2 regions of the Clostridium sp. Marseille-P299 genome follow, and region 1 is predicted to be linked to the other one. Evidence: a T-box and tRNA genes for the amino acid it is inferred to sense, from the RefSeq annotation. Region 1 holds a T-box; the other holds one or more tRNA genes.
The links. A T-box is a leader RNA that pairs with one kind of tRNA and senses whether it is charged. The one in region 1 lies ahead of metG (methionine--tRNA ligase), so its partner is inferred to be a tRNA-Met.
Positions count from the first base shown of each region.

Region 1 (26,425 bases):
GGCAGTTTCACCTTCTTCTTCAAACTTATATAAACAATTCATACGGATTTCTCCGTTTACACAATCCAAAACTTCTGAGATTTCCATAACCCTCCTTGACTTATCTCTTAATCTCCCCAACTGAATTATGATATCGATTGCAGATGCTATTTGCTTTCTTACAGCTAAAAGTGGAATATCTGCTCCCAATAAAACCATGGTTTCTAACCTTGATAGCATATCCGTCGGAGAGTTGGCATGACCAGTACTCATTCCGCAGTGCCCAGTATTAAGTGCTTGCAACATATCAATACTAGATGCATCTCTTACCTCTCCTACCACAATTCGATCCGGCCGCATTCTAAGGCTAGACTTAATTAAATCACGTATACTAATCTCATTATCCCCTTCAACATTTGCGTTTCTAACTTCTAAACTAACTAAATTTGGTATGTTTTTAATTTGTAATTCAGCTGAATCTTCGATTGTTATAATGCGCTCATCACCTGGTATATAGTTAGATAAAGCATTTAAAAATGTTGTTTTACCTGTTCCCGTTCCACCACTTACAAAAATGTTATACCCCGAGATTACTAATTTTTTCAAAAATTCAGCTGCTTCTTCAGGTAATGATTTGATTTTTACAAGCTTGTCCATGGTCATCGTTTCTTCTGGAAACTTTCTGATTGTTACAATTGGTCCACATAAAGAAATTGGTGGAAGAACAATATTAACACGAGAGCCATCACTAAGTCTGGCGTCAACAATAGGGCTTGCCTCATTGATAATACGATTGGAGCCTGCAACAATATGCTGAATTACATCTTCTAATTTACGGTTAGACTCAAATTTTTTCTCCCATTTTGTGATTCTACCATTTCTCTCTATAAAAATATTACTTGCTCCATTAATCATTATTTCAGTAATTGATGAATCTTCCACAAGTTCTTGTAAAACATCCAGCCGACGTATAGAATTAAAAATTTCTTTTCGATACTGCTGCTTTTCCTTTATACTTAAGTAATAATCTCTGCTTTTGTTCTTTATAACTATATCTATCATATCTAAAAGCTCATTATCATCAATTTCTTTTGAAAGGTCTATTTTATCCATAACTCGTTCTTGAAGCTCTTTTTTATAGTCTCTCTCCGGTTCCAATTAATAGTCCCTCCCTTACAATCAATTCTTTTGCAAATTGATTAAATTTCCCTTCTTTTATAGACACCCATAAATCTATGTCTAGCTCTAAGTTTAATGATGCTATTTGAAATATCTTTTTTGCAAACAATTCATCTTTTTTTAGAATTACTTGCCTTCGAAATTCCCGATCCTTCTCCCGATGTAACTCCCCTTTATTCATAACCTGATATATGTAATCGCAATGTTCCATAAGAGCTAATGTAAAGTGATTAAAATTCCCCATATCTATAATAATAACATCATAACCTAGATTCGTTTTAATTTCATTTAATAACTTGTTTGTTTCCTCTTCCATCAATTCAAAAAGATCAATCCAATGAGAAACTCCCGCGATATAATCAAATGTTTCTTTTTTATCTACAATTGAATTAATTTTAAGGGATAGGTTATTATTTTTCTGTTTCATAAAATATATTAATTCAGAGATTCCTTGTATTTCTTCTCTTACACCTAATATTTTAGAGTTAAGAAATGGATCAAAACTTAACAAAAGTGTTTTTCTAGTTTTACCGTATTCATAGGCAAGGGATAAACTTATAAGGTTTGAGCTTGGTTCTTGTGCTGGAGAACAAACTCCTATAACGCATAAATCACTATTTACAGTCTCCCTAATATGAATTTTGTGAGTTCCCTCATAACACTTTAGAATTTCTTTTATAATAATTTCAACGGACTGGTATTTAAAAATACTTTTCTTATTCTCATCATCGGATGTAATCATGGTTTCAACTAAAGCAATTTTTTGTTTCGCGCTACTTTGTTCCATAACAATATCATGATAATCATTTTGATATAGTAAAATAGCAACACTATTTTCCGCCTCATACTCTAAATATGCACTCTCATCTGTAAATGCAACGATAGTAAAATTAAATCCTTCTTTTAGCTTTATATAATGGATAAGTTGTTCTAGATATTCTTTTTCTTTATCTAAAATTGCAAGAATTTCACTCATTTAGCACCTCCTAATAAAATAAGTTGTACGCAAAGTGCCGCGAATATAGGAATTGAAAAGTGGATCGCATTTTTGTAATTGTCCCCTTTTGCATCATAATATTCTAATTCCCTGCAATAACTAACACCTTTTATATACTGAATAAAATAATTTGCCCTTTGCTTTATATTGCGGTTTTTAAATAATTTAAAACAAGACAATGCAGCACCAAGAAAAAATGAAACCACGATAACTTTTAAAACCATCTGTGGACCTAAAAACAATCCGATCACTGAAAATAATTTAATATCACCGGCACCAAACATACGAAGTATGAATAGGGGCATAAGTATTAGAATTGGTAAACCCATTCCACATAGATACATTAAGATAGTCTGTAGGTCTTTCTCAAAAATTAAGAATAATCCCCCCATCAATAGCCCTACTATGATTGTTATATTTTTTATTTTATATGTTTTAATGTCTTGAATTAAGGCAATAAAAACAATGATTGATAAACATACGATTTTAAGCAAATCATTCACTCCCTTCCATTTAATTTTTTCAACCCCTCTATATAACGGAAAATAAGTATAGAAAACTAGAATCAAATAGTTTGAATTAATTTAGGATTTAAAAGATGTAGTTCTATAGATATGATGTAATTCCTATAGATTTTAAGAACTATATATTGAAATATTTAATATAATATCTTACAAGTATTTTTTAATTATATATATAATTTTCATTATAATTATTTGGATTTAATCTCATAAGAGTTCTTGAAATAGCTCATGTTAAGAATTTAATATAATTAGATTAATTTAGATATGAAAAAAAGACATTGATTTAATTAGATTTTTAGCACAGATAAAATCATAGATGCTTTGCTATTAGAATAGTAAAATAGATACTCTGTTTAAAAAAGATTATATAAGTAGGGAATATAATTATTTTTAGAAATAGATATAATGTTTATTTGGATTTTTAAAATTCATATATTCATTCAAATTCTAAAAATCATTTATACAACAATACAGAATTTTCAGTAGATAAACCGAGTTTATAGAATCATTAATACTTTATATTTAACTGATAAATCTATGATACTTCAATAAAAAAAGTCTGTCAATTCTTTCTTCCAGACTTTTATTTCTTCTACTTAATGCATATATTTTCATTGATTTTTTATGCAAACTATTTTCTAACTTACCCATGTCTACCTATGAATTTGTAGTTATCAACAATAGTTGTCCTATTTTCTGTAATTATTCACGATATGCATGTTTTATCCACATGCATATCCCAATTATAGTTTTACTATTTTCTCAAAATGAATGTACCGCCATATAATAAAAGAATTCCTGGGATACCAAGCAAACCTACTGCTGCTATGGATAATACATTAATACCTACCATTGTCATTATTTCTACTTGCTCAAATACAAAATTAAGTAGATATACACATGTGATACCAAATATAGTACGGAGCAATAAGTTAAAAACAAAGTTTGCATGATGTTTACACAAATAAATAACTAGAAAAATAGCTAGCACAAGAACTACGCCTATTACAATATATGTAGTCATAAGAATGTATCACCTTTCATTTAGGGTTGTCTTTCTATATATATATTCGTCATTTAATTGTATAGACCTGTATTCAATTTTTTTATAAAAATATCCGTGGCAGGTATAATGTTACCATTTTCTGACTATACTATATAAATAATTGGACTGGTACCAATTACATACAGACAAAATTAAATCATTTTAGCAATTATACATTGTTAAAAGCCCATTGGGAATATTTTAAAATATTAGAAAGGTAGTGTTTACGTGAGTTTATTTAAAAAGAAATATAATAATCCTAACGAATCCTTACTACGAGAGATAGCAAGTACACAGCGTGCGTTAGAAGCCGCTTACTCGAATTTTGAAAATGTAATTGACCCAGACTTAATTGATTCTTACATTTATGAAGTAAATGCAATACAACATCGTTATAAATTTCTATTAAAACAAGCAAAACACGCAGAGCAAACAATCTCAGCTGTTTGATAAAATATTCGAACCTTTCTTCCAAAAGAGGCTGTTGCAAAACATATTAACTATGTATTGCAACAGCCTCTCCTTTATTTTATAAACTGCAACCAAACGTCATTTCCTACAAAATACATTTTAAATTTCAATAAAAACTATCTTTTATGCATGCCATATATCATCTGTATAGTCTTTAATCGTTCTATCACTTGAGAATTTTCCTGCATTACATGTATTTATAAAACATTTTCTTCTAAACTTATACATATCCTTGTAATCTTCATTCACTCGAAGTTTAGCTTCAATATAAGGAATAAGATCAAGTAATAAATAATAATGATCTGGCTGATGCCAACTAGCCCCTTCAAGAATTGATGTGTATAATTCTTTAAACATTCCCGTATTACCATCATCAAACGTACCATCTACTAAAGTGTCAACAACTTTCTTAATTCTAGGATTCTCTTCATAAAGTTTTCTAGAATTATATGTGTGCTTAATCGCCCCTATTTCTTCCACTTTTGCACCAAAGATATAATTATTATCCTCACCCGCTTCAGCAACAATCTCTACATTTGCACCGTCATAAGTTCCTAGCGTTACTGCACCATTTAACATAAACTTCATATTACCAGTTCCAGATGCCTCTGTACCAGCTGTTGAAATTTGCTCCGAAACATCTGCCGCTGGAAAGATTTTTTCTCCATAAGATACATTATAATTTTGAACGAAAACTACTTGTAATTTATCTTTAACATCCACATCATTATTCACCAATTTAGCTATTTCATTGATATATTTAATAATACCTTTTGCTCTAAAATATCCTGGAGCTGCTTTAGCACCAAAAATAAATACTGTTGGATAAAACTCTTTTATTCGTCCTTCTTTTATTCCATAGTAAATATCTAAAATCGAAAAAGCATTCAGAAGTTGTCGTTTATATTCATGCAATCTCTTCACTTGGATATCAAACATAAAATCTGGTGATATTGTAATCCCTTCATTCTGCTTAATAAATTCAGCAAGTTGTGTTTTTTTAATCTGCTTGATATCATTAAATTGCTTAATTACATTCGTATCATCTTTAAAAGCTTCCAACTTTTTAAGGTTAGTTAAGTCAGTAATCCATGCGTTTCCGATTTTATCTGAAATAAATCCCGAAAGTTCCATGTTTGATAGCGCTAGCCATCTTCTTTGCGTAATCCCGTTTGTTTTATTATTAAATCGTTCTGGATATAAAGCATACCATTCTTTTAATGCATCATTCTTTAAAATATCAGTATGAATTCTTGCAACGCCATTGGTTGAGTGACTTGAGAAAATCGCCAACCTAGCCATATGTATACGCTCTTCATCTATAATATAGTATTGCTTCTTATCCTCTTCTTTTACTTTAAATGTTGTAAGTTCCTTAAGAAGAGCTTTTTGAATCATTACCACATATTTATAAACATCTGGTATTATGGATTTAAATAGTTTTATACCCCACTTTTCTAAAGCTTCTGCCATAATCGTATGATTGGTATAGGCAAACGTTTCTTTTGCAATTTTAAATGCCTTAGCAAACGTTAAACCTTCTTTCTCCATTAATAAGCGAAGTAATTCTGGTATTGCAACAACAGGATGTGTGTCATTTAACTGAATTGCATACTCCTCTGAAAAATGTGCAAAATTATCCTTATATTTTCTCTTATAAGATCGAATAATATCCTGAAGAGTCGCACTTGCAAAGAAGTATTGTTGTCTTAAGCGAAGTTTTTTTCCGGCATCCAATGTGTCATTTGGATATAAAACGCTACAGATTGCTTCGGCTTCCACACGATCTTTTGCCGCTTTCTCATACTTTTGATCATTAAACAAATCAAAATGAAAATTTACAATAGGTTCTGCCTGCCATAAACGCAAAAGGTTAATCTTTTTCTTTCCATATCCAATTACCGGCATATCATAAGGAATTGCTAATACTGAAAAGTCCTTATAATCAACCCTTACACTCTCCTCTTCATTACGTATAGACCATGGATCTCCTACCTTTGTCCAATCATCGGCTGTTTCCTTTTGAAAACCATCTTCAAAATATTGCTTAAATAATCCATATTTATAACGTATACCGTATCCGTTCAAACGTATTCCATTGGTTGCCCCTGAATCTAGAAAACATGCTGCTAATCTCCCAAGTCCCCCATTGCCAAGTGCAGCATCTTCAATCTCTTCAAACATTCGGATGTCCCTACCTGATTCTGACATTAACTCTGAAAATTGATGAAAAAGACCAAGATTTAATAAATTATTATATACCATCCTACCAATTAAAAACTCCGCTGACAAATAGCACACCTTTTTTTCATTTCCACTTGTCGCCTCATTAGAAAATTCTTTACCTATAGATAACATAGCTGCCCTAGACACTGCATGATATAATTCAACAGTACTTGCCTGCTTCATATCTGTTTCATAATCTAATCTTAGAATTTCAACAACGTTTTCTTTAAATGAAGTCATTTTTTTGTCCTCCCTTGTTATAAAATAATAATTAAGCAAATATTTTCGATATTTTTCGAAACTTAATTATATAGTAGCACCACTTCCAATTTTAGTCAATTGTATTTTTAATTTTTTAATCATCCTAATTTACTAGTAAGAAACTTTTCTCATGTAAATCACCTGATTTTAGAATTAAATCCATACAAAGATTGAAAAAGCATATCAATCGGTTTATACTGTACATAGTAAACTTAAATACAATATTTGGAGGGCTTATTATGGCCACTATAAAGGACATTGCTGACAAACTAGGTATTGCAGTTAGTACCGTTTCAAAAGGACTAAATGGAGCAAGTGATATTAGTGCAGAAACAAGACAGCTTGTACTAGAAACCGCTGTTGAAATGGGATATTCCTCTAAAAAAATGCGTGCAAAAGGTAACAAAAAAGTCTGCATTATGATAGAGAATATGGACTATGAAAATATTGAGCAATTTGGTTACGAAATCATTATGGGCTTTAAATTATCTGCTGCCAAAAGAAATTGGGATGTAACTGTAATTCCTACGAATCTTAATATGCAATCAGCAGAAAAATATGATACGTATATGCTCAAAAATGGATTCTGCGGTGCTTTTTTACTTGGATTTACCTTACATGATGACTGGATTAAGCAACTATCCAAAACAACCGTTCCTACGGTTCTTCTTGATAACTATATTTCAGAAAATAATCATGTTGGTTATGTTGGAACAGATAGTTTTGAGGGAATTTCACAAGCAGTGACCCATTTAAAAAATCTTGGGCATAAAAAGATTGCATTTTTAAACGGTACGAAAAACTCAATGGTCTCAAATCAACGCCATCAAGCTTTTATACAAAGCATGGAAGAGAATAGTTTAGTTGCTGAAGAAGGATTGATTGATTTTGGATATTATGTTCCTGATTGTGCGAAATGGCATGTTCCAAAATTTATTGAACAAGGTGCAACGGCTATAATTTGCGCAAGTGATTTAATTGCATCAGGAGTCATCGCAGAAGTGAAAAAACACGGGCTTTCAGTTCCTGAGGATATCAGTGTTATCGGTTATGATGACCTACCAATTGCAAATCAGCTGACACCACCCCTTACTACCATTCGTCAAGACCGAATAGATTTAGGCAAAAGTGCGTTTTTATTACTAGATGGACTCATTCATGATGTTACGATTAGCAAACTCTTACTCCGTGCTAAATTTATTGAACGTGGTTCAACCTCTATTGTTAAGCAATAACTAAAGTAACATACTTATAACTCTTATCTTAAGATAATTTTTTACCTTAAGATTATACCTACAAATGATTTGATATTGGATATTGAGATTATATGATTTATCTTTTAAATCATTTGAATACTAAAAAACAGGAAAAAAGATACATATACTTTGAATTATTTAAGTATGTTTCTTCTTCCCTGTTTTATTTATTTTATCGTTTATTTATTTTACTTTTTATTTTATGATTGCTAATATCTTATCATTACCAATACTTATTATTACGGATACTAACAGATTTCAGCACCACTTGGCATGGTCTTTTCTGGTACCATTAATGCTAATTCTCCATTCTCGTTTTCAGCACATAAAAGCATACCTTCAGAAACTACTCCGGCTAATGTTGCTGGTTTTAAGTTTACAAGAACCATAACTCTTTTTCCTACCATTTCTTCTGCGGAATAATGAGCTTTAATACCAGAAACGATTTGTTTTACTTGATTTCCAATCTTAACTTGAGAGCAAAGAAGTTTCTTAGATTTTTTCACCTCTTCACAAGCAATAATTTCTCCTACTTGGAATTGTAATTTAGAAAAATCATCATAAGTAATTTCATCTTTTAATGGAATATCGATCACTGTTTCATTCTCCTTTGTCTCGTTGCTTTCATTTGAAACTTGTTTTTGCGCTTCTTTTTCCGCTACCTTTTCAAGTACTTCTTTTAAATCAAGTCTTGCAAATAGAATCTCAGGTGCATCTGTAACCTTTGTTCCAGACTTATATAAACCAAATTTATCTAAGTCTTCATAGGTTCTAGCCGCTGTATTTAATTGCTTAAAGATTTTTTCAGATGTTTCAGGCATAAAGGAATGTAAAAGATTTGCTCCTATTAAAATTCCTTCAACTAGGTTATAAAGAACAGTTTCAAGGCGGCCTTTCTTCTCCTCATCTTTTGCAAGAACCCAAGGCATAGTTTCATCAATATATTTATTACAACGTTTGAAAATCGTAAAGATTTCTGTGATAGCATCTGCTACACGTAGTTGTTCCATTTTTGCAGAAACTTTCTTAACTGCGGATACACAAACTGCTTTTAATTCCTCATCTACAGCTTCGGATACCTGCGCATTATTTACTACTCCACCAAAGTACTTATTGGACATGGAAATTGTACGATTTACTAAGTTACCTAAAGTGTTTGCTAAATCGGAGTTTAATCTTTCAACAATAAGCTCCCAACTAATAACACCATCATTTTCAAATGGCATTTCATGTAATACAAAGTAACGAACAGCATCTACGCCAAATAATTCAACTAATTCATCGGCATATAGTACGTTACCTCTGGACTTACTCATCTTAACCCCTTCGCCATCTTTTGCGCTATTATCTTGTTGTAATAACCAAGGATGACCAAATACCTGTTTAGGAAGAGGTAAATCAAGAGCCATTAACATAATTGGCCAATATATTGTATGGAAACGTAAGATATCCTTTCCAATTAAGTGTAGATCCGCTGGCCATAATTTATTAAATTGATCAGTGCTATTACCATCACAATCATATCCGATACCTGTAATGTAGTTACTAAGTGCATCGAGCCAAACATAAACCACATGTTTGTCATCAAAATCTACTGGAATTCCCCATTTAAAAGAGGTTCTTGATACACATAAATCTTGTAATCCAGGCAATAAGAAATTGTTCATCATTTCATTTTTTCTGGATTCTGGTTGAATAAATTCTGGATGTGTATTGATATGATCAATTAATCTTTGTGTATAATTGCTTAATTTAAGGAAATAAGCCTCCTCTTTTGCTGGTTGAACTTCTCTACCACAATCAGGACATTTTCCATCTACAAGCTGACTTGAAGTAAAAAATGATTCACAAGGAGTACAATACATTCCTTCATAATATCCCTTATAAATATCCCCTTGATCATACAACTTTTTGAAAATCTTTTGTACTTGCTTTTCATGGTCTTCATCGGTTGTACGAATAAACTTATCATAAGAAGTATTCATTAAATCCCAAATCGTCTTAATTTCTCCAGCCACACCATCTACAAATTCTTTTGGTGAAATTCCAGCTTCTGCTGCCTTTTGTTCAATTTTTTGACCATGCTCATCTGTTCCTGTTTGGAAAAATACATCATATCCTTCCAATCGTTTGTATCTAGCAATGCTATCTGCTAATACAATCTCATATGTGTTACCGATATGAGGCTTACCAGAAGTATAGGCAATGGCTGTAGTCATATAAAATTTTTCTTTACTCATAATATTTATTACCTCCTTTTAAAAATTACATTAACCTTATTTTAAAGATTTGTAATTATAAATTCCATAGTACGTATACCAACGATTAACGTTGTATTTATATAAACTAAAGAATGTACTTAGCTTTTCTTACCGTAAATACGGATACATATTTTAAATACCTATAAAGATTTGGATGCTAAAAACACTTATGCATTGACATCGAAGCAGTAATCTTTTGACTTTATACAAATAGCAACTTCCATAAAGTTGACAGAGCTTTTGACACCCAAATACTATAAATAAAAAAACTCCCGTCTTATTTAAAGACGAGAGTTATATCCCGTGGTACCACTTTAATTCACTTTTGCCTCATGACAAAAGCCTTATCTGCTGCAATCACAGCATAGCACAATAACGGTTGCTACCGTTGTAATCTAAATATACATCTCGATTACAAAGCTCCAAGACCATATTCAATATGTTCTTCTGCTCCTTGTTCTCAGCAAATAAAAATTCTTTTATTACAAGGTTCTCTGTTAACAGTTCCCATATCTACTCTTCTCTTCATCGCATTCTCATATGAAACTTTTTAGATTATATCATGCCTGCATATATTTGTCAAAGTCTTAATGCCTTATAACATCATATTTGCGCTATCATATAGTCTCTACAATATAGTCATGTTTATACCAAAATAGAATTAAAATGATGCTTAATATAATATACTATTTTCTTATAGACGAAAACGTTAAACATCTATATATAAAATAATATATGCCTTTATCTTCCTTTGGATTCGCATATAAAATTAAAATAAGATTGCTATTACATATACTTTATACTGATACATTCCATAAAATCACGCACTGTTTTTATGTATCTAGCAAGCTGTCCCGAAACAGCTCATATATGATTCTAACAATCTTATTTTGATGCATATGCCCTCAAAACGTTCCCCAACGCTTCATCCTCCGGACAATACCTTCTCGATATCGACCGCTTTTAGAATAACAAATTTTGTAATATTTGTCAAGAGAATTATTGTTTTCAAACATTTTTTTGTGACATTTCTATATATAGTGGTTTGTTTAAATTATATTTCTATCCCTGGATTTTAAAAAATGCTGTTACTAGACGCTCTAAGTGAAGTTGGTCTTCTATCCCCATAAGTTCTCTAGCTGAATGCATTGCAAGAAGAGGAATTCCTAAATCCACTGTTTTCATTGGTAACCAAGAAGAAATCATTGGTCCTAAGGTTCCTCCACCAACTAAATCGGAATGATTTACATATTTTTTATATTTAACATCTTCTTTTTCACAAAGCTGCTGTAAAATAGCAACGGCTTCGGTATCGAAGGTATATCTTTGATTGCTATTAATTTTAATTGTAATACCCTCGTTTAATCTTGAATAGTTCTTCTCATCATACTTTTCCATACGGTTTGGATGAAGTGCATGAGCCACATCTACAGATAATAAAAAGCTTCTTAATACAGATTCTTGTAATGAAATTTCATCAAAGCCTAGTGAAGCATATATTTTTGATAACAGCATACTAAGAAGTGCTGAATCTGCACCTTGTTTTGTTAGACTACCAATTTCTTCATTGTCATATAATGCAATTACATTAATTCCATCTTCTCTTTGCTCAGATATCATTGCTTTTGTTAAAGCAAAACAGGATGTAAGGTTATCAAGACGTGGGCAAGAGATAAACTCTTCGTTCATTCCAATGATGGAACCCTCTTCACAACAATAGATGTATAAGTCAAAATCAAGAATATTTTCTTTTTCAACATTTAACTCTTTTGCTAAAAATTCCAAGAAGTAGGAATCTGCATTTAACTCATCATTAATCATTCCCAATAAAGGAATCATATCATTTTGTTTTGTTAACTCAACACCTTTATTAACTTCACGGTTCATATGGATTGCAAGATTAGGTATGGTTAATACTGGTCGTTTGATATCAATATACTCAAGTTTAGGTTCAAATACATTCTCGCCCTTTAAAGCCACTACACCAGCGATGGAAAGACTACGATCTAACCACGTATTTAAAATTGGGCCTCCGTAGATTTCTGTATTAACTCTAAGGTATCCTTTTCTCTCCAATTCAGCAACTGGCTTAATATGAAGACAAGGGTGGTCTGTATGAGCTGCAGCTATATGAAAATTCTGGTCTTTTGAAACTTCCTTACCTATGCTAAATGCAAAAACACTAGTTTTATAAGGTGTAACATAATACTTACCACCTTTTTCAATGTTCCAAGGTCTTCTCATATCAAGCTCTGTAAAACCAGCTTCTTTTAACATATTTACACTTTCTAATACTACATGGAAAGGTGAACTTGCATTCTTTATATAATTTATCAGATCTTTTGCTGTTTGTTTACTATTCATTGTTTCCTCCTTAAGATTCACTTTTATTAGTTTAGCACCTCAAAAAGTTACTTTTTTAATTAGTATAGTCTGCTAATATCACTAAGTCAATGAACGATTCTAAATTCATACATCATATCTATTATTACTAAGTTATCTTGCATTCATTCATACGATGTTGTATCCTAACAACAGGTATATTTATTAGAAAGGAATAAGGCATATCATGGATGATAAGTTATTTTCTCTATCCCTGGATAAGGTTTTAAATGAAGCAAAAGCACAAAATGGCATTGGTACGCTTTCAGAAAAAACCATTCATGCTGTACTTAAAAATTATTATTCCACCAAAGAATCTCAACAGGAACAAAAGGTAAATTCTTATGTTGCAGACATCTTGATGGGTTCACATATTATAGAAATTCAAACAAGAAATTTTAACACATTACGACGTAAATTAGATGCATTTTTACCAAATTACGAAGTAACTATTGTTTACCCAATTGCCCACACAAAATGGCTTCGTTGGCTTAATGAAGATACAGGGGAGATTAGCCCAAAACGTAAGTCACCAAAGACAGGCACCAAGTACCAAGTTTTTAAAGAACTCTATAAAATTAAGCCTTATTTATCCGATCCAAATTTACATATACGAATTGTTTTACTTGATGTTGAAGAATACCGTTTGTTAAACGGATGGAGTAAAGATAAAAAAAAGGGATCCACTCGTAATGATGGAATCCCTGTTGCTTTTAATGAGGAAATTAATATACTCACTTGGAAAGACTATAAAGAATTTCTCCCATCTGATTTACCAGATACATTTACTGTAGCTGATTATAAAAAGAAAACCAAACTTTCAACCAGTGAAGCAGGTACTGCACTAAACATATTAAAACATTTAAATGTAATTAACCATATTGGTAAACAAGGCCGTGCTTTTTTGTATGAAAGAAACATCTTATAATTGAGACTCTATAAACAATAATGCCTGTGCAATAAAGGCAGGATGGTCAAATGCAATTTGATTCGTGTGAAGAACAAGAAACTGGGGATCTTTTAGAATTCCCTCAACTTTTTCTGAATATTCTATGCTTGCACTTAGCTCAATGTTTCTTTCCTTGTTTTTCAATTTTAAATCATATTTTTGTATTTTACGGTCCTCAGTAAACACTGCTTCACCAGATTTTGAAAAACATACATCAAACCACAGTGCCTCGGCAGCATCATCTCCTGCTTTTACTGCTAAATCATTTTCAACTAAGGCTAGATAGGAAACGGTAATAATACGAGTTCTTGGATCTCGATTTACTTCTCCAAAGCAATGCATCTGCTGCACCGGTACTTGATTTAGCCCCGTTTCTTCATAAAGTTCTCTCTTAGCTGCAGCATCAATATCTTCTCTAATATCTACAAATCCTCCTGGAAGCGCCCAAAAACCGATGCTTGGGTGATTCCTTCTTTGAATCATGAGAAGTTTTAGTCCCGAATTAACATTAGTAACCCCCTTACTGTATTGAAATACCAACACATCTGCGGTTACACTAGGGTTTGGATACTTATTTGGGTCATATTCTTCTAAAAAGTGTTCTAGGTCCTGTCCTTGTTCATTCTTACTACCCGTTCCATAAAAAGGTGCAATGTCCTTTAAAAATGCTGACATGAAATTTCCTCCTTCAATAAAATACTTTTTATTTTTCAATTTAGCTTTTTATTCGCTATTTATCATCTAACTTATATACGTTTCCTAAAAAAGGAATCATCCCTATTATACGTTTGCTCCTTCAAATATTCAAGATTTCCCTTTCTCTTATTACTAAAAAATGCTATACTAAAAGAATAAAGCAACAAGAATGGAGGTCAAGATACTAGATGAACGATCAATCAATCAATACTGAAAATACTACCACTGAAAAAGAATATATTCCTTCTATGGATGAATTTAAAGAACAAATCGATAATTCCTTTAAGAAGTTAGAAGAAGGTGATATCGTAAAAGGTACGGTTATTGGTATTTCTGATACAGAGCTTACCGTTGATTTAGGTTATTATGCAGAAGGTATTGTTAAACTTGAGGAATTAAGTAATAATCCACAGTTTTCTATTAAAGCTGATGTAACTATTGGCGAAGAAATTTCTGCAGTTGTCTTAAGAGAAGATAAAGAGGGTAATATCTTATTATCTCGTAAAAAAGCAGATGATATTCTTGCTTGGGATGCACTTAATGAAATGCTCAAAAATAAAACAGTAGCGACTGTTAAAGTTTCACAAGCTGTTAATGCTGGGGTTGTCACATATTTAAATGGTATACGTGCCTTTATTCCTGCTTCAAAACTAAGTTTGGAATATACTGAGGATTTAGACTCTTATGTAGGAAAAACCCTTGAAGTTATAGTAATAACTGCAGACAAAGAAGCTAATAAATTAGTCCTTTCAGCAAAAGATGTATTAAGAGAACGTGCCATCAATGATAAAAACAGCCGAATTTCTAAATTACAAATTGGACTAGTTACTACAGGAACAGTAGAAAAGATTATGCCATTTGGAGCATTTGTAAACATTGGAGATGATTTATCAGGACTTGTTCATATTTCACAGATTTGCGGAAAACATCTTAAATCTCCAAGCGAAGTATTAAAAGTAGGCGACCAAGTTAATGTTAAAATCCTTGATGTAAAAGAGGGTAAAATTAGCTTAAGTATAAAAGCTGTTGAAGAAAAAGAAGAAGTCCTTGAAGACGCATCTGAAGCACCAGTAGAATACTCCACAGGAGAGTCTGCTACAACAGATTTAAGTAGCCTATTAAAAGGATTAAAGTTCTAATTAATAACCAAATCTAATTACTTAAAAAATCAATACCACCGGCTTATGAAGTAAACCCCCTTTCATTAGATTTCTATCTAACAAAAGGACTTCACTTTGTAGCCGGTGTTTTATTTTCATTATATTTAAAAAACTTGCATTCATGTAGAATACTACGTAAATGCAAGTTGATTTATTTTCACTAATTTGCTGCTTTTGCTTTTATATCTTGTTTCTTTTGTTTGTTGCGCCCAAAGATACTTGCTGTAAAAGGTATCTTATTGGTTTCCTTAGAAGAATTTTTCTCCTTCGTCGCCTCTTTCCCCTCCTTCTTATCCTCAGAAACTTCTAATATTTTTTCAGTGGATTCTTTCATAACTTTTTGTTGCATAGCACTTAGCATATCGTCTGCTTGTGCATCGATAATAAAAGGCTGTATTTCTTTATGGTATTCTACAACTTTATCGTTCTCATTATTATTTTCAATTGTAAGTACTTCATTCTCTTCATCTACCACAGTACCATAGGATTCCTTAATACTATCTTGAAACATATCCGACATCAGTTCTTTATATGAAATCATTGGATCATTACTAAATTTTTTAATTTCCTCATTTAAGGCTAACATTTTCTTATCTAAGAAACCTACAATATCAGCACACTCTCTTAGTTCTCTTCGTATATGTTCTGGAGCATTTCCTTCAAATTTATAATACATTTTATGTTCTAAACTTGCCCAAAAATCCATTGCAATAGTACGGATTTGAATTTCAACCTTTGTCTCAATCATAGTATCTGATAAAAATATAGGAACAGAAATAATCATATGATAGCTTGTATATCCGTTTTCTTTCGGATTCATAATATAGTCTTTTACTTTTAACACTTTTACATCGTTTTGCTTACGTATTAAATCCGCAATACGATAAATATCGGATGTAAATGAGCAAATAATACGAATACCCGCAACGTCATTTATATATTTAACAATATTTTCAACGGTTAATTCTCTTTGATTATGTCGCATCTTTTTTGCTATACTTTGTGGCGTTTTTATTCTTGATATGACATGTTCTATTGGATTATATTGATGCGCCAATTTAAACTCACTATTTAAAATTTCTATCTTTGTACTAACCTCTTTAAGAGCCGCTTCATAAACTAATAGCGTACGATTCCACTCTTCAACTTCATCATAAAAAATTGGTAAATCCATTGTAACCACACCTTTTCCCTTTTATCCTATTTTTTAATATAAACGCCCCAAAATCATTTATATTATTCATTTTATTCACTCTGTCAATCAATATATACGGTTCTTTTCCCCGCTAGTTACATTTATTTTAGTCTGTCATGTATCATTATTTAACAGCTGTATTATAGCATAAAATTGTGAACAAACCATTAATAACTTCAATCTTAACCAAAGTTTAATATTTACTTAATAAACTTAATTACTCGAAATTTTGGATAAATTTATTAAAATATTTCTAAATTTTCTATTGACAAATTTTTCTTAATGGAATATAATTCAAACAGAAAATCAAAGAAAGAGAGGTAAAAGCAATGAAAAATTTAATTATGTTTAGTGGAATGAAATTTAATTTTAATTGGAATAATTCTTGCGAGATTACCTCAAGTATGCATCGTTAATTTCATATGTCTATACATATGTTCTAAATTATCATGCCGTGGTGTCTTGCCACGGCATTTTTTTGTTTTTAATTCTATACTCTTCTTATGTCTTAACCTGTGATTTTACATAAGTAAGGCCCTAATGTCGTGTGCAACACAGATTCCTTAATAGATCAGCACTATCTAGAAATCCACCATAACTTGAGATTTATCTTGTATTCCAATCCATTTCACAAAATATAAAAACATCAAATGTAACTATAAACCAAACTCTTAGAATTATGATCTATATAGGAGGATTACTTTAATATGTTTAAAATATCAAAATATATTGCAAAATATTGGTATTTGTACTTATTTGCTATCATTTGCATGATATTACAAGTTAGTCTAGATATGCTAACTCCACAAATAACAAAAAGAATCATCGATGACGTAATCGGTAAAGGAAATATCAATATATTAAATAAACTATTATTCACTATTTTTATTATTGGCTTAGGCCGCTGTGTTTTTGGGTATCTAAAAGAATATACCTTTGACTCAGTAAGTTCTAAAATAGCCTTAAATTTACGTAAACATCTTTTTAAGCACATTCAAGGACTTTCTGTAAACTTTTTTGACAAAACCAACACTGGAGAAATAATGTCAAGAGTAAAAGATGATGTAGATAAAATCTGGAACTCTCTTGGATACGTTGGTATGTTAATCATTGAAGTTATTATCCATACAAGTATAGTGCTTTATTGTATGTACCATTTAAGCTTTAAATTATTCTTAATTCCTGTTATTGCTATGCCTATGGTTGCATTACTTGCCATCGTAATGGAAAAGAAGTTGGATAAAGTTTATGAAGAGATTAGTGAAGAAAATGCTGTTTTAAACACGGTAGCACAAGAAAATTTAGCAGGTGTTCGTACAGTAAAAGCTTTTGCCAGAGAGAAATTTGAAATCAAAAAATTCTTATCTCACAACAATCGCTATTATGAACTTAATATGCGCCAATCCAAAGCATTAATTAAATATTATCCATTATTTCAAATGATTACGAAGCTGCTGCCTATTATCGTAATTGTATATGGTGGTTATCTAGTAATTGAAGGTGAAATAACACTGGGTACATTAGGCGCATTTGCAGAGTATAGTACGAATATTGTTTGGCCAATGGAAATGTTAGGCTGGCTTACAAATGACTTTGCTTCCGCAATTGCATCACGTAAAAAAATCAAGAAAATATATGAAGAGAAAACAAGTATTATTGAAAAAGAAAACCCTGTTAAGCTTGATAATGTAAAGGGAAATATTCGTTTTAATCATGTCTGTCTAACACTTGATAATAAAGAAATACTAAAAGATATTTCATTTCAATTAAAGGAAGGGCAAACTCTTGGAATTATGGGATCCACAGGTACTGGTAAAAGCTCAATTATTAATTTACTACAACGTTTTTATGATGTAACCAGTGGAAGTATCACTCTAGATGGTGTTGATATTAGAGATTTATCTTTAGATAATCTTAGAAAGAATATATCCCTTGTTATGCAAGATGTATTCCTATTTTCCGATACAATTAATGAGAATGTAAAGTTAGGAAAGCGTGATTATATTAAAAATGATACCATTCAAAATGCCTTAGCAGATGCCCAGGCAAAAGACTTTATTGAAAAAATGGATGAACAATATGAAACAATCATTGGTGAACGAGGTGTAGGTCTTTCTGGTGGTCAAAAGCAACGTATTAGTATTGCACGTGCTTTTGCAAAAAAAGCGCCAATTTTAGTCTTAGACGATTCCACATCAGCCCTTGATATGGAAACTGAGTATCAAATACAAGAGACTCTAAATACCTTTAAAAATACTACTAAAATAATTATTGCCCATCGTATTTCCGCCGTTCGAAATGCAAATGAAATTATATTTTTAGATAATGGTAGAATTGCAGAACGAGGTACCCACTACGAACTATTAAATAAAAAGGGATTGTATTATCAAACATACATGGCTCAATATGGTGAGTACCTAACTGAAAACGGTGAGAATGATTTTGTATTTTCTTCACTATAATAAGAAAAGGAAGTGAGACAATGTCTTTCAATTCTGTAAAAGAAGATGAAAATGTAATCAAAACTAGTAAGAAACTAACCTTAATACGGTTATTTCAATACTTACTTACGTATAAAAAGAAAATTGCTTTTGTTATATTCATTATGATAATAACTGTCGCTATTACTCTTGTTAATCCATTAATAGTAGAACGTGCAATTGATGTATATATTAAAAATAAAGACTATAAAGGATTATTCACCTTAGGAATCATCGGTGTAATATTAAACATTATTCTTGTTCTATTAATTAAGTTAAGAATGTATATCATGGCTAAGATGTCCAATGATGTCCTCTTAACAATTCGCCAAGAGTTATATACCCATATACAAAGTCTAAGTTTTAATTTCTTTGACTCTAGACCAACGGGTAAAATTCTTGCTCGTATTATAGGCGACGTTAATAGTTTAAAAGACGTTCTTTCCAACAGTGTTACTACATTAATACCATCTTTTATAACTATTTGCGCTGTAGTTGTTATAATGTTTATTAAAAACTATAGATTAGCGTTTGCAGCCATGATTAGCTTACCTTTAATGATTATTGGTGTTTGGTTCGTCCAAACAAGAGCTCATAAAAGATGGCAAATACATCGTAAGAAAAGCTCCAATTTAAATGCTTTTATCCATGAAGATGTATCTGGTATGAGAATAATTCAAAGCTTTAGAGCTGAGAATGAAACCGAAGAAACCTTTGATGAGTTGTTAAAAGAACATCGTGACTCCTTTATGGATGCAGTCACATTTGCAGATGCCTTTGGACCGATCGTTGATTTTTGTTGGGGACTTGGAACCTTATCCCTTTATTATGTTGGTGTAAAACTCATCGGTAGTGATGCCGTGCCAGTTGGTACTTTACTGGCTTTTGCTACTTATATTTCAATGTTTTGGAATCCACTCCTTAATTTAAGTAACTTTTATAATCAATTAATAACCAATATTGCAGGTGCAGAAAGAATTTTTGAAATCTTAGATGCCAAACCAGAAATTACAGAAGCAAGTGATGTTATCTCCTTACCAACGGTAAAAGGAGATGTCAAATTCAAACAAGTATCTTTTTCCTATGATGAAGATACTCCTGTATTAGAAAATGTAAACTTTCATGTAAAGCCTGGTGAAACAATTGCATTAGTTGGTCCAACAGGTGCTGGAAAAACTACTATCGTTAATTTAATAAGTCGTTTCTACGATATACAAAAAGGCTCAATTCAAATTGATGGCTACGATGTAAAAAAGGTTTCCATTGAAAGCCTTAGAGAGCAAATGGGAATTATGACTCAAGATAACTTTTTATTCTCAGGCACCATTAAAGAAAATATCCGATATGGAAAACTTGATGCAACCGATGAGGAAATCATTGAGGCTGCGAAAGCAGTAAATGCACATGATTTTATTATGAAAATGGAAAAAGGATATGATACAGAACTAAAAGAACGTGGAGCCGGTTTATCCATCGGGCAAAAGCAGTTACTTGCATTTGCTAGAACTATGGTATCAAAGCCAAGAATTCTAATTTTGGATGAAGCAACTTCTAGTATTGATACTCATACGGAATTACTCGTTCAAGAAGGAATTGAAGCATTATTAAAGGGTCGTACCTCTTTTGTTATTGCACATAGATTATCTACGATCCAAAAGGCTGATAGGATCTTTTATATCGACCAAGGTGGTATCTTAGAAGAAGGTAATGCAAAAGAATTGCTTGAGAAAAAAGGCGCTTACTACGATCTTTATATGGCACAATTTAAAAATATTGCGTAAAGTATTAAGTGATTTTTATTTTAATAACATTCGAAATATATCATTTTAAAGCTATATAAAGGGGCCGAATTAATGATTCTTTATCGAAAAGCAATAAGTAGCCATATTGATTTGCTTTCATTTGGCGTTATTCCATACAAATAACAAATAATGTATGAAATGCATTTAAATTTTAGTAATAGCATTTATGCTTTTATTACTATAAGTTTTAAAAAAAGAAGTCGAATATAGCTGTTATCATTCTCATGTGCTAATTGGCTATTCTCGACTTCTTTTTAATATCTAATTCTAGGTATTGTTATGGTAAAACTTGTACCTTTGGTATATTGAGAACGAATCTTTATTTTACCGGTATGAGCCATAATAATTAACTTTGCAATTGAAAGCCCAAGCCCATGCCCTTCAATTTTTCGATCTCTAACATGATCCGAACGATAAAATCGCTGAAATATATTATCGATATCCTTTCTCGTCATTCCTATTCCAGTATCCTCAATGGTAATTACGCAGTTGCCTCTAACATTTTGACAAGAAATTATTATCTTCTCTCCATCCTTCGTGTATTTAATTGCGTTATCAATAAATACACGCATAGCTTGCTTTAAGGATTGTTTATCACCATATATGTCAACATCTTCTAAATAAGGACATTCTACAATACGATTTACTGCTACCAATTTCGTTTCTTTTACCATCTCTTCAACCACTGGTCGCATATTAAAATGCTTCTTCTCTAATTTTAACGTCTTTTTATCATGTCTTGAGAGGAATAATAACTTTTCTACTAAATCTTGCATTGCCTTTGCTTCATTTTGGATTGCTTCAATGGATTCTTCAAGAATTTCCTCATCTTTGGAACCCCATCGATTTAACATATTCGCATACCCTTGAATTACAGCAATTGGTGTTCGAAGTTCATGAGAAGCATCCGAAACAAATTGTTTCTGGCTATCATATGAAGTTTCCAAACGATCTAACATATCATTAAACACAACTGCCAAATCTTTTAACTCATTTTTCATACCTTCCACATTTAAGCGTTCACTATGAAGATTGTTTACTGTTAATCGATTTACCGTTGCTGACATTGCATGAATTGGTTCTAGCATTTTAACATTATTCTTCTTAGCTTCTTTAATAATAAAAAAGGTTAATATTAAATAAATCAATCCTAAGTTCATAAACAAACGCCACATATCATTATAGCTAGATGTCATATTATAAAAAAATACTGCTGTGTAATCACGACCATTGTGAAGTACCGGCATTTGCTCTTCAAGCACGAGCTTATAATCTTCACTTTCTTTGTTATAGTGAATGGATTTTAAAATTCCCACATAACTATTCATTTGGTAGGTAACATCGTTATATACTTCATTCTTTGTATCTGTTTCATATAATATAAAACTGACTCCTCGGTCAGCAAATGGATTAATATTTCCTTCAATCTGCTCCGTATTTGCTTCTAAATTAATTACTATTTCCTCAGCCAAATCCGTATAAGATGACTTTTCATTACTTATATATAAAATCTGAAATATAAAGAAAAATAAAACACCATTAATCAACATTAATTTAAAATAATTAAGGGCAATGCGATTGGTTATGGATAAACGAATGTTACCAAAAAAATCATCTTTCTTTTTTTTAAGTGGCACAAAGGTTTTTAATAAAATAGTTCTTATGCCACTTAGTATTTTATTTTTCATCTTTTATAATATACCCCACTCCTCGCACGGTATTAATTAAACGAATACCAAATTTATCATCAATTTTTTGTCTCAAATACCTGATGTAAACATCAACGACATTGGTATCTCCAAAGTACTCATAATCCCAAACATTATTTAATAACTGCTCTCTAGTAAGTGCAATGTTCTTATTTTTCATTAGGTATTCAAGTAACTCATATTCTTTTTTGGTTAATGTTAGTTCTTCATTTCCATAAAAGGCACTATGACTTAACAAGTTTAATTTCAAATCACCATGGACTAAAATATCTTGTTTTCCTTCAGACATAACCTTACTTTGGCGATTTAATGCTACACGGATTCGCGCTAACAACTCTTCAATGGCAAAAGGTTTTGTCATATAGTCATCTGCTCCCATATCAAGTCCTGCTACTTTATCTGTAACATCATCTTTTGCTGTTAACATGATAATAGGTATCTGTGACTCCATTCTTATTCTTCTACAAACTTCAATACCACTCAATTCTGGAAGCATGATATCAAGTAAAACTAAATCCACATTGGCATGCAATGCTTTTTCTAATCCAGTTCTCCCATCATTTGCAATTTCAACTTCATATCCTTCATACTTTAACTCTAATTCAACAAATCTGGCAATCTTTGCTTCATCTTCTACTACTAAAATTTTAGCCATCCTTATAACTCCTCATACCTTTCTCATATAGAAAACTCTATAGATTCCATACTAGTTTAATTTATTTACTTTTCACTTGAAACATTTTACCATATATCCCTATTTTAATAATTCTACTAAAAGATTGCAAGTTAGATAGATTAGATTTTTATTAGAAACAATATAGAAAAAAGCATGTGAAAAACGCTTTTTGATTAAGTCCACTTTTTAAGTGAGGGCCTAAAACAAAATTAGTATTTTCACATGCTTTTTTTAATCAATATAATTTATTAATAAAACCTATAAAAATAATTACAATACAGATTTAACAGCTTTTACAACATTCTCAGTTGTAAATCCGAATTTCTCAAATAATGTAGCTGCAGGAGCTGATGCACCAAAACTAGTCATAGTTACTGTTGCTCCATCAAGACCAACATATTTACCCCAACCATAGTCAATTAGGGCTTCTACTGCAACTCTAGCACGTACATTCTTTGGTAATACAGATTCCTTATACTCTGCAGATTGTTCTTCAAATACATCCATACATGGCATACTAACAACACGTACATCAATACCATCTTTAGCAAGAACTTCCTTCGCTTCTACTGCAAGAGATACTTCAGATCCTGTTGCAATAATAATAGCATCTGGTGTTTCTTTCTTAGAATCTTCTAAAATGTAAGCACCTTTTAATGCCTCTTTTGAGGAGTTTGCTAATTGTGGTAAGTTCTGTCTTGTTAATACAAGAGCTGTAGGAGTTTCTTTTGAAGTTGCTGCACTATACCAAGCTGCAATTGTTTCTGTTGCATCCGCTGGACGGAATACATGGAAATTTGGCATAGCTCTTAACATAGCAAGCTGTTCAATTGGCTCATGTGTTGGACCATCTTCACCAACACCGATACTATCATGAGTTAACACATATGTTGTTGGTATTCTCATTAAAGAGGATAAACGAGCCATAGGCTTCACATAATCACTAAATACAAAGAAAGTGGATACATATGCGCGCATACCATGTAATGTCATACCGTTACCAATTGCTGCCATTGCTAACTCACGAACACCGAAATGAATGTTTCTTCCAAGACGATTTTCTTTTGAAAAATCTCCTTCATCTTTCATATAAGTTTTTGTAGAAGGAGAAAGATCTGCTGCTCCACCAATTAAGTTAGGAACATAATCTTTCAAACGGTTGATTACCATACCAGATAAATTTCTAGTAGCCTCTGGTTTGTCCTCATACTTCCAAAAATCTTCATTATCAATTAAATCCTTAGCAATATCTAAGTCAAACTCTTTCTCCCAAGCTTCCTTCATTTCAGGATACTTAGCACAGTACTCTGCAAACATTGCATTCCATGCTTCTTCATCTTTTGCTTTTTCATCAGCGATTGCTTTGTAGTTTGCATATACTTCATCTGGAACATAGAATGGCTCTTTAGAAGGCCATCCAAGGTTATCTTTTAATGCATCTACATTTTCCTGTCCAAGAGGCTCACCATGAGCACTAGCTTTACCTTGTTTTGCAGGGCAGCCATAACCAATTTGTGTTTTTACAATAATTAATGATGGATGATCTTTATCTGCTTTCGCAGCTTTGATTGCATTACCAATTTCCTCAAGATTGTTTCCATCCTCTACTACAAGTGTTTGGAAGTGGAATGCTTCAAAACGTTTCTTAACATCCTCAGTAAATGCAATATCTGTATCTCCCTCAATGGAAATCTTGTTTGAATCATAAAATACAATCAGTTTATTTAATCCTAGTGTTCCTGCTAGTGACATTGCTTCAGAGGAAATCCCCTCCATCATACAACCATCGCCACCAAGTACATAGGTATAATGGTCAACGACTGGATAGTTTCCTTTGTTGAATTTAGCCGCTAAATGCTCTTCTGCCATTGCCATACCTACAGCCATTGCCATACCAGCACCTAAAGGTCCTGTAGTAGCTTCTACGCCCTTGGTATGTCTATATTCAGGGTGTCCTGGTGTTAAAGAATCCCACTGTCTAAATTGTGCCAAATCTTCTTTAGTTAACCCATAACCAAATAAGTGGAGTAATGAATACAATAATGTAGAACCATGTCCACCAGATAAAATGAAACGATCACGGTTTGCCCAATCTGGGTTTGCTGGATTATGTTTCATTTCCTTTGACCATAATTCATAAGCAATTGCAGCACAACCAAGTGGAAGACCAGGATGTCCAGACTTTGCTTTTTGTACAGCATCTGCTGCTAAAACTCGGATAGCATTGACTGACATTGTATCAATGTTGTTCATGAAATTTCCTCCTAAAATATAATACAAAGTACTTGCGATACATCTGCAATTACTTTGAAATCAACAATTAATTATAATTGCTAAGTCTTCTTTTATAAAAGTCCCTATAAATTCTATCCAATCATTCGCACAAGGTAACAATTTTCAATTCATTATAGTGAACTTCTATAAAAGATACTTTAGCAATTTTCATTCACATAAAAGCTACTATTGCAGCTTGAACACTTAACTAAACATAATATATGAAAGGAATCAAATCCTCCAATAATTATTCTCCAAAAACAGCTTTATAATCAGCCTTGAATTTTTCAATTCCCTGATCTGTTAATGGATGTTTTGTACATTGTTCAATTACACTATATGGAACGGTTGCAATATCTGCTCCTGCCAAAGCACAATCAGTAATATGAATTGGATTACGAACACTAGCTGCTATTATTTCTGTTTCAATACCATAGATATCAAATATTTCAGCAATAGTACGAATCAAATCAATTCCAGGCGTTGAAATATCATCTAAACGTCCAAGGAAAGGAGATACATAAGTAGCACCAGCTCTTGCAGCAAGTAATGCCTGATTTGCTGAAAAAATTAATGTTACATTTGTTTTAATCCCTTCACTGGATAAAACTTTAGTAGCTTTTAATCCTTCTATAGTCATTGGAATTTTAACAACCATATTTGGATGAATTGCTGCTATTTCTCTACCTTCTTTGATCATGCTTTCTGCATCTTCAGTTGTTGCTTTAACTTCACCACTAATAGGTCCATCAACAATAGAAGCGATTTCCTTAATAACCTCTTTAAAATCTCTACCTTCTTTTGCAATTAAAGATGGATTCGTAGTAACACCACAAATAACACCCATACTATTTGCTTTTTTAATATCTTCTACATTTGCTGTATCAACAAAAAATTTCATTG
Region 1 is NZ_FJVE01000005.1:462,808-489,232, reverse strand. Features, by position in the region: gene BN4220_RS03990 (CpaF family protein) at 1-1,092, opposite strand, end outside; gene BN4220_RS03985 (hypothetical protein) at 1,115-2,134, opposite strand; gene BN4220_RS03980 (A24 family peptidase) at 2,131-2,649, opposite strand; gene BN4220_RS03975 (pro-sigmaK processing inhibitor BofA family protein) at 3,434-3,703, opposite strand; gene BN4220_RS03970 (YaaL family protein) at 3,953-4,174, shown strand; gene BN4220_RS03965 (glycogen/starch/alpha-glucan phosphorylase) at 4,319-6,661, opposite strand; gene BN4220_RS03960 (LacI family DNA-binding transcriptional regulator) at 6,922-7,917, shown strand; gene metG (methionine--tRNA ligase) at 8,187-10,178, opposite strand; T-box leader at 10,480-10,737, opposite strand; gene BN4220_RS03950 (M18 family aminopeptidase) at 11,262-12,563, opposite strand; gene BN4220_RS03945 (hypothetical protein) at 12,769-13,509, shown strand; gene BN4220_RS03940 (NUDIX domain-containing protein) at 13,504-14,205, opposite strand; gene BN4220_RS03935 (S1 RNA-binding domain-containing protein) at 14,415-15,365, shown strand; gene BN4220_RS20665 (GTP pyrophosphokinase family protein) at 15,547-16,560, opposite strand; gene BN4220_RS03925 (ABC transporter ATP-binding protein) at 17,289-19,043, shown strand; gene BN4220_RS03920 (ABC transporter ATP-binding protein) at 19,064-20,842, shown strand; gene BN4220_RS03915 (HAMP domain-containing sensor histidine kinase) at 21,118-22,551, opposite strand; gene BN4220_RS03910 (response regulator transcription factor) at 22,541-23,227, opposite strand; gene tkt (transketolase) at 23,519-25,501, opposite strand; gene fsa (fructose-6-phosphate aldolase) at 25,770-26,423, opposite strand.

Region 2 (4,986 bases), on a different contig from region 1:
AAAATTGATGTATGCTTTATAAATTCTGGGTTTGACTATGGGGTTTATGTTATAGATTATAAGAGGAAAAGGAAAGAATAAAATGAAAAGTGTAGAAGAACAATTAAAAATTATGAAAAAAGGTGCTTTTGATATTATAAGTGAGGATGAATTACGTAATAAGATAGAAACGTCCATTCGTGAAGAACGCCCTTTAATTATTAAATTAGGACTGGATCCATCCGCACCGGATATTCATCTTGGTCATACGGTAGTATTACGTAAAATTAGACAAATGCAAGATTTAGGACATGAAGCTGTTATTATTATTGGTGATTTTACAGGAAAAATTGGTGATCCAACAGGAAAATCTAAGACTAGAAAACCACTATCTGATGAGCAAGTAAAAGAAAATGCTGCTACTTACTTAGAACAGATTTTTAAAGTGTTAGATAAAGATAAAACAAAGGTTCATTTTAATAGTGAATGGCTAAGTAAATTAAATTTCGAAGATGTTATTAAATTGGCGGCAACTACTACCGTTGCAAGATTATTAGAGCGAGATGATTTTACTAGCCGTTACAAAAGAAATGAAGCAATTGGTTTACATGAGTTCTTCTACCCATTAATGCAAGGATATGATTCTGTTAAAATTCATGCTGATATTGAACTTGGTGGAACGGACCAAACCTTTAATGTCTTATTTGGGCGTGTACTTCAAAAGGATGCTGGGCAAGAGCCACAGGTTGCAATGTTTATGCCTATACTAGAGGGGCTAGATGGTAAAGAAAAGATGAGTAAAAGTCTTGGTAACTATGTAGGGGTAAGTGAATCACCTGAAGTTATGTTTAAAAAAGTTATGGAAGTACCAGATGAGTTAATTATCCGTTATTTTGAATTAGTTACGGACGAGCATCCAGATGATATCGAAGTAATGAAGCAAGAAATGGAAGATGGAAGAAATCCGAGGGATATAAAAATTAAGCTTGCACGTATTATTACTGAACTTTACCATGGAGAAGAAGGAAGTAAGGCAGGGGAAGAATATTTTAAAACAGTGTTTAGAGATGGTCAAATTCCTGATGTAATGCCTGAACTAGATCTGCCAAAAGAAATGGAAACTTTACTTGACATTGTGCCGTTGTTATTAGAAAATAAACTTGTGGCATCAGGAAGTGAATTTCGTCGATTAATAAAACAAGGAGGCGTCTCATTGAATGGAGAGAAAATCCTAGATATTGATTGCGTCCTAGTTGAGGATGAAAATGTGCTACGAATCGGTAAGAAAAAATTTATTCGATTACGAAAAGCAGGAGGGATTCAAGACGTTAAAGCAAAGGAGCAAGAAAAATAGAAAGAGCTATAAGCATTATCTTCTGAATTTAACTTTTTTGTACATCTGTTTGATTATACCTTTTACGAAGTATACCGTACAGGCGAATTCACAATTAAGTCAAAAACAATTAGAGGAGAAAGAAAGTCTAGACCTATTTTACAAGTCACAAATTGATAAGATACAATTATTACAAGAAACTTATGGTTGTATTTATTATGCAATTGGTGATACCAACGATTATCCTTTTTCCTATACAGACGAATCGGGAGTGGATTTAGGATTATATTATGATATCATCGCTTATTTTAAAGAAGCATTAAACATTGATTTTAAAATGGTTCAGTTTGAGGATTATCAAGTAGCATTGGAGAAATTAGAAGAGAATGAGATTCAGATTTTAACAGGTATGCTGATAACTTCCGAGGAAGAACCAAGTTTTTATGAGAAAAACTTGTTATCCAACTCTAAAAATATTACATTCTCAGATCGCATTACTAAGAATAATCTAATCTTGGTTGGAAGAAACGATAAGACATTTTCCATGGAAGCAGTTTCGAATTATTATTGGGGAATTGAAGAAAGATTTTCACCTTTGGTAAAGGATACTGTTTTTGAAGGCCACACCATTGAATATAATTCATACAATGACTTGGTTCAGGCAGTAAATGGGGATGAATTACAAGGAATGTTAATAAAGGAGAGTAATTTTAACCATAATGTGGATAAGTTATTAGAAAAATCTGCAAATACTATATTAGATTACTCAATACCTTTCACCGAGCGTTTTGCCTATAACGCAGAGAATGTAACATTAAATGAACTATTAAATGATTTATTAAACATATATCTAGAGTATCACAACGTGAATGATAACGTATCCGTTGTCAATGAGATTGATTCAGAAGATGAAACGAGTAAGAGACACGTAATAGGTATTACAACTTATGTTTTTGGTTTAGCAGCAACGGTATTAATTATTTTTTATGCATCGAAACACATAACGAAGTATGTAAACAGAAGAAAGAGAATTCGTGATTTAGAAAATCGACTCATGATAAAACTAGACGCTGATTCTGAGAAGTTTTATATTGACCTAAAACAAGGTAAAATTACTTCAAGTAGACATTTTAAATCTATGCTTAAAAAACGAAAAAGAAAGACGTTACGTTTAAAAGAATTATCGGTATTGACAGGTTATGATTATGAATTACATTATAAAAATATCGTGTTCTTAGGTGAAGAATTGTTTACAGAAGAATATGCTTTGTATGTGGATGGTGAGAAAAGACATTTTGTAGAGAATGGTGTCTATAGCAATGGATTTTTGGTTACAGTGCTAACGAAAACAAATTAAAAAAAATTTAAATTTATGCTTGACAAAATGGCTTGTCCTAAATATAATATATCTTGTACTCGCGGCAAGTGAGTACGAGATATGGGATCTTAGCTCAGCTGGGAGAGCATCTGCCTTACAAGCAGAGGGTCATAGGTTCGAGTCCTATAGGTCCCATTTTTACGGTCAGTCAAATGACGTAATATGGCGAAATAGCTCAGTTGGCTAGAGCACACGGTTCATACCCGTGGTGTCGTGGGTTCAAATCCCTCTTTCGCTACTATGAATGAAAACCTATCAAACGGCGTTAGCCGATTGATAGGTTTTTTGTTGTATTGATTGAAATTAGATAATCGACTAAAGTACATTTCTAAAAATTATTTTCAATGGTTCTAACTGGGTTCCAGAGATCCTCCCCACGTAAAACATTGAGTGGATGATAATATTCTTCTAATCCTGGATTTGTTAGTTGTTTTGAAAAGTTTGCACGTTTATTAGTTTTACTACCAACTCCTGTATTTGCATATTCAACATAGGAGCAAGTAACCTCTGCATTAGGTTTATCCCAATTGTGCCAGCCTTCCTCTTTAATATGACCTTCCATATTACAATGAAGAAATGCAGTTTTTGCATAGCTTCTCCATGGCCTTCCAAGATAAACACTATTTTCTTTTGCATCACCGATTAAATTACAATCATAAAAAACAAGGCCGAATTCTTGTGAAATTGGAGTATTTGCAGCAGTGATATAAGCGGTTTCTTCACTTCGTAATTCACAAGAATCAATGGTACATCGATTAAAATAACAAGTATTAGAACCAAAGATAAAATCAACGTCACCACGGATATAACAATCTTCAAAATAATTTCTTACAAGTGGAAACATGATTGGAGTATTGGAATTTTTAAAATAATCAGGTAGCATTAATTTTTCTAGTTGAGCCTCATTGATTTCACCAACAAAGATAGTATCTTGAAATGCAATAAACCTGCAATTATAAAAAGCGGTACAATCAGAGGCAATATAGGCTGCTACGGCCTGGCCCACTTTTTCTCCATATCCAGCATAGTTTTCAATGGTTATATTTTCAACTGTGATATCTCTACCGGCAAATAAAACTGTGAAGGTATTTGAAGTGCGATATTCACTACCATCCTCCCGCAATTTTTTTGCACCATCATTATATCGAATCACTGTAGTCAAAGGATCTTGTCCGATGATTTTTAAATTCGACTTCCTTATAAATAATTTTTCATTATAAATACCTGGTTTTACGAAAATGGTGATTGTTTCTTCATGAACATCAGGAATTGATAAAATAGCATCACCAATGGTTTTAAAATCACCATCCCCAAGCATTGAAACGGTTATCATAATTTTCTGGCCTCCTATGTGTAAGTTTCTTTTGTATTTCAAGCATCTGCCTAAGGCTTATTATACTAAAACCTTGGTGGATGACAAGCAAAAACTATGTTAAAATATTATTGATAAATATTTTGATTGTAATTCGTTGAATATAATAATAAAATGAAGGAAGAACATTTAAGGAAAAAGTTGTTCTATTTAAATAAATTATAAATACAGTATTACGAAAAATATATAATTTCATATAGTATAGCTTATCAGAAGTTGCCTTTTACTTCTTAGAATATAGCTTAAGTAAGAACGGAGGTTAAGATGAGAGTAGGGTTAGGTTATGATGTTCATAAATTAGTGGAAGATAGAGAACTTATTTTAGGTGGTATTACAATTCCTTATGAGAAAGGATTACTAGGTCATTCGGATGCAGATGTATTAGTCCACGCGATTATGGATGCGTTACTTGGAGCAGCTGCACTTGGTGATATCGGAAAACATTTTCCAGATACGAAAGAGGAATATCGTGGAGTATCCAGTATAGAATTGTTAAAGCATGTGAAAAAACTCTTAGATGAAAAGTGTTTTATCATAGGAAACATTGATGCAACAATTGTTGCACAAAGACCTAAATTAGCAAGTTACATTCCTAAAATGGTTGAAAATATCGCAAAAACATTGGAGATTGACGTAAACAATGTTAATATAAAGGCTACAACGGAGGAAGGATTAGGTTTTACCGGTAGCGGAGAGGGAATTTCTTCTCAAGCAATTTGCTTATTAAATACCGTAGAGAATTTTTCTTATAACGGAAAAGATGGAGTAGCATATGTTTATGATCCAGATGCCACTGATCGTTGTTCCGGTTGTACTGGATGTTGCAAGTCTAACGGTAATGAGTAATTAATTTATGAATCGGAGGCTGCAAGACTAGCGGCAGTGAGTGATAAAATTTATGAATCGGGTGTCGTAAGGCATACA
Region 2 is NZ_FJVE01000006.1:592,634-597,619, reverse strand. Features, by position in the region: gene tyrS (tyrosine--tRNA ligase) at 83-1,333, shown strand; gene BN4220_RS06735 (transporter substrate-binding domain-containing protein) at 1,245-2,669, shown strand; tRNA gene BN4220_RS06730 (tRNA-Val) at 2,753-2,825, shown strand; tRNA gene BN4220_RS06725 (tRNA-Met) at 2,855-2,928, shown strand; gene BN4220_RS06720 (pectinesterase family protein) at 3,019-4,023, opposite strand; gene ispF (2-C-methyl-D-erythritol 2,4-cyclodiphosphate synthase) at 4,327-4,908, shown strand.
Region 2: it encodes a tRNA-Met, which carries the amino acid that the T-box ahead of metG (methionine--tRNA ligase) is inferred to sense. The anticodon was not compared.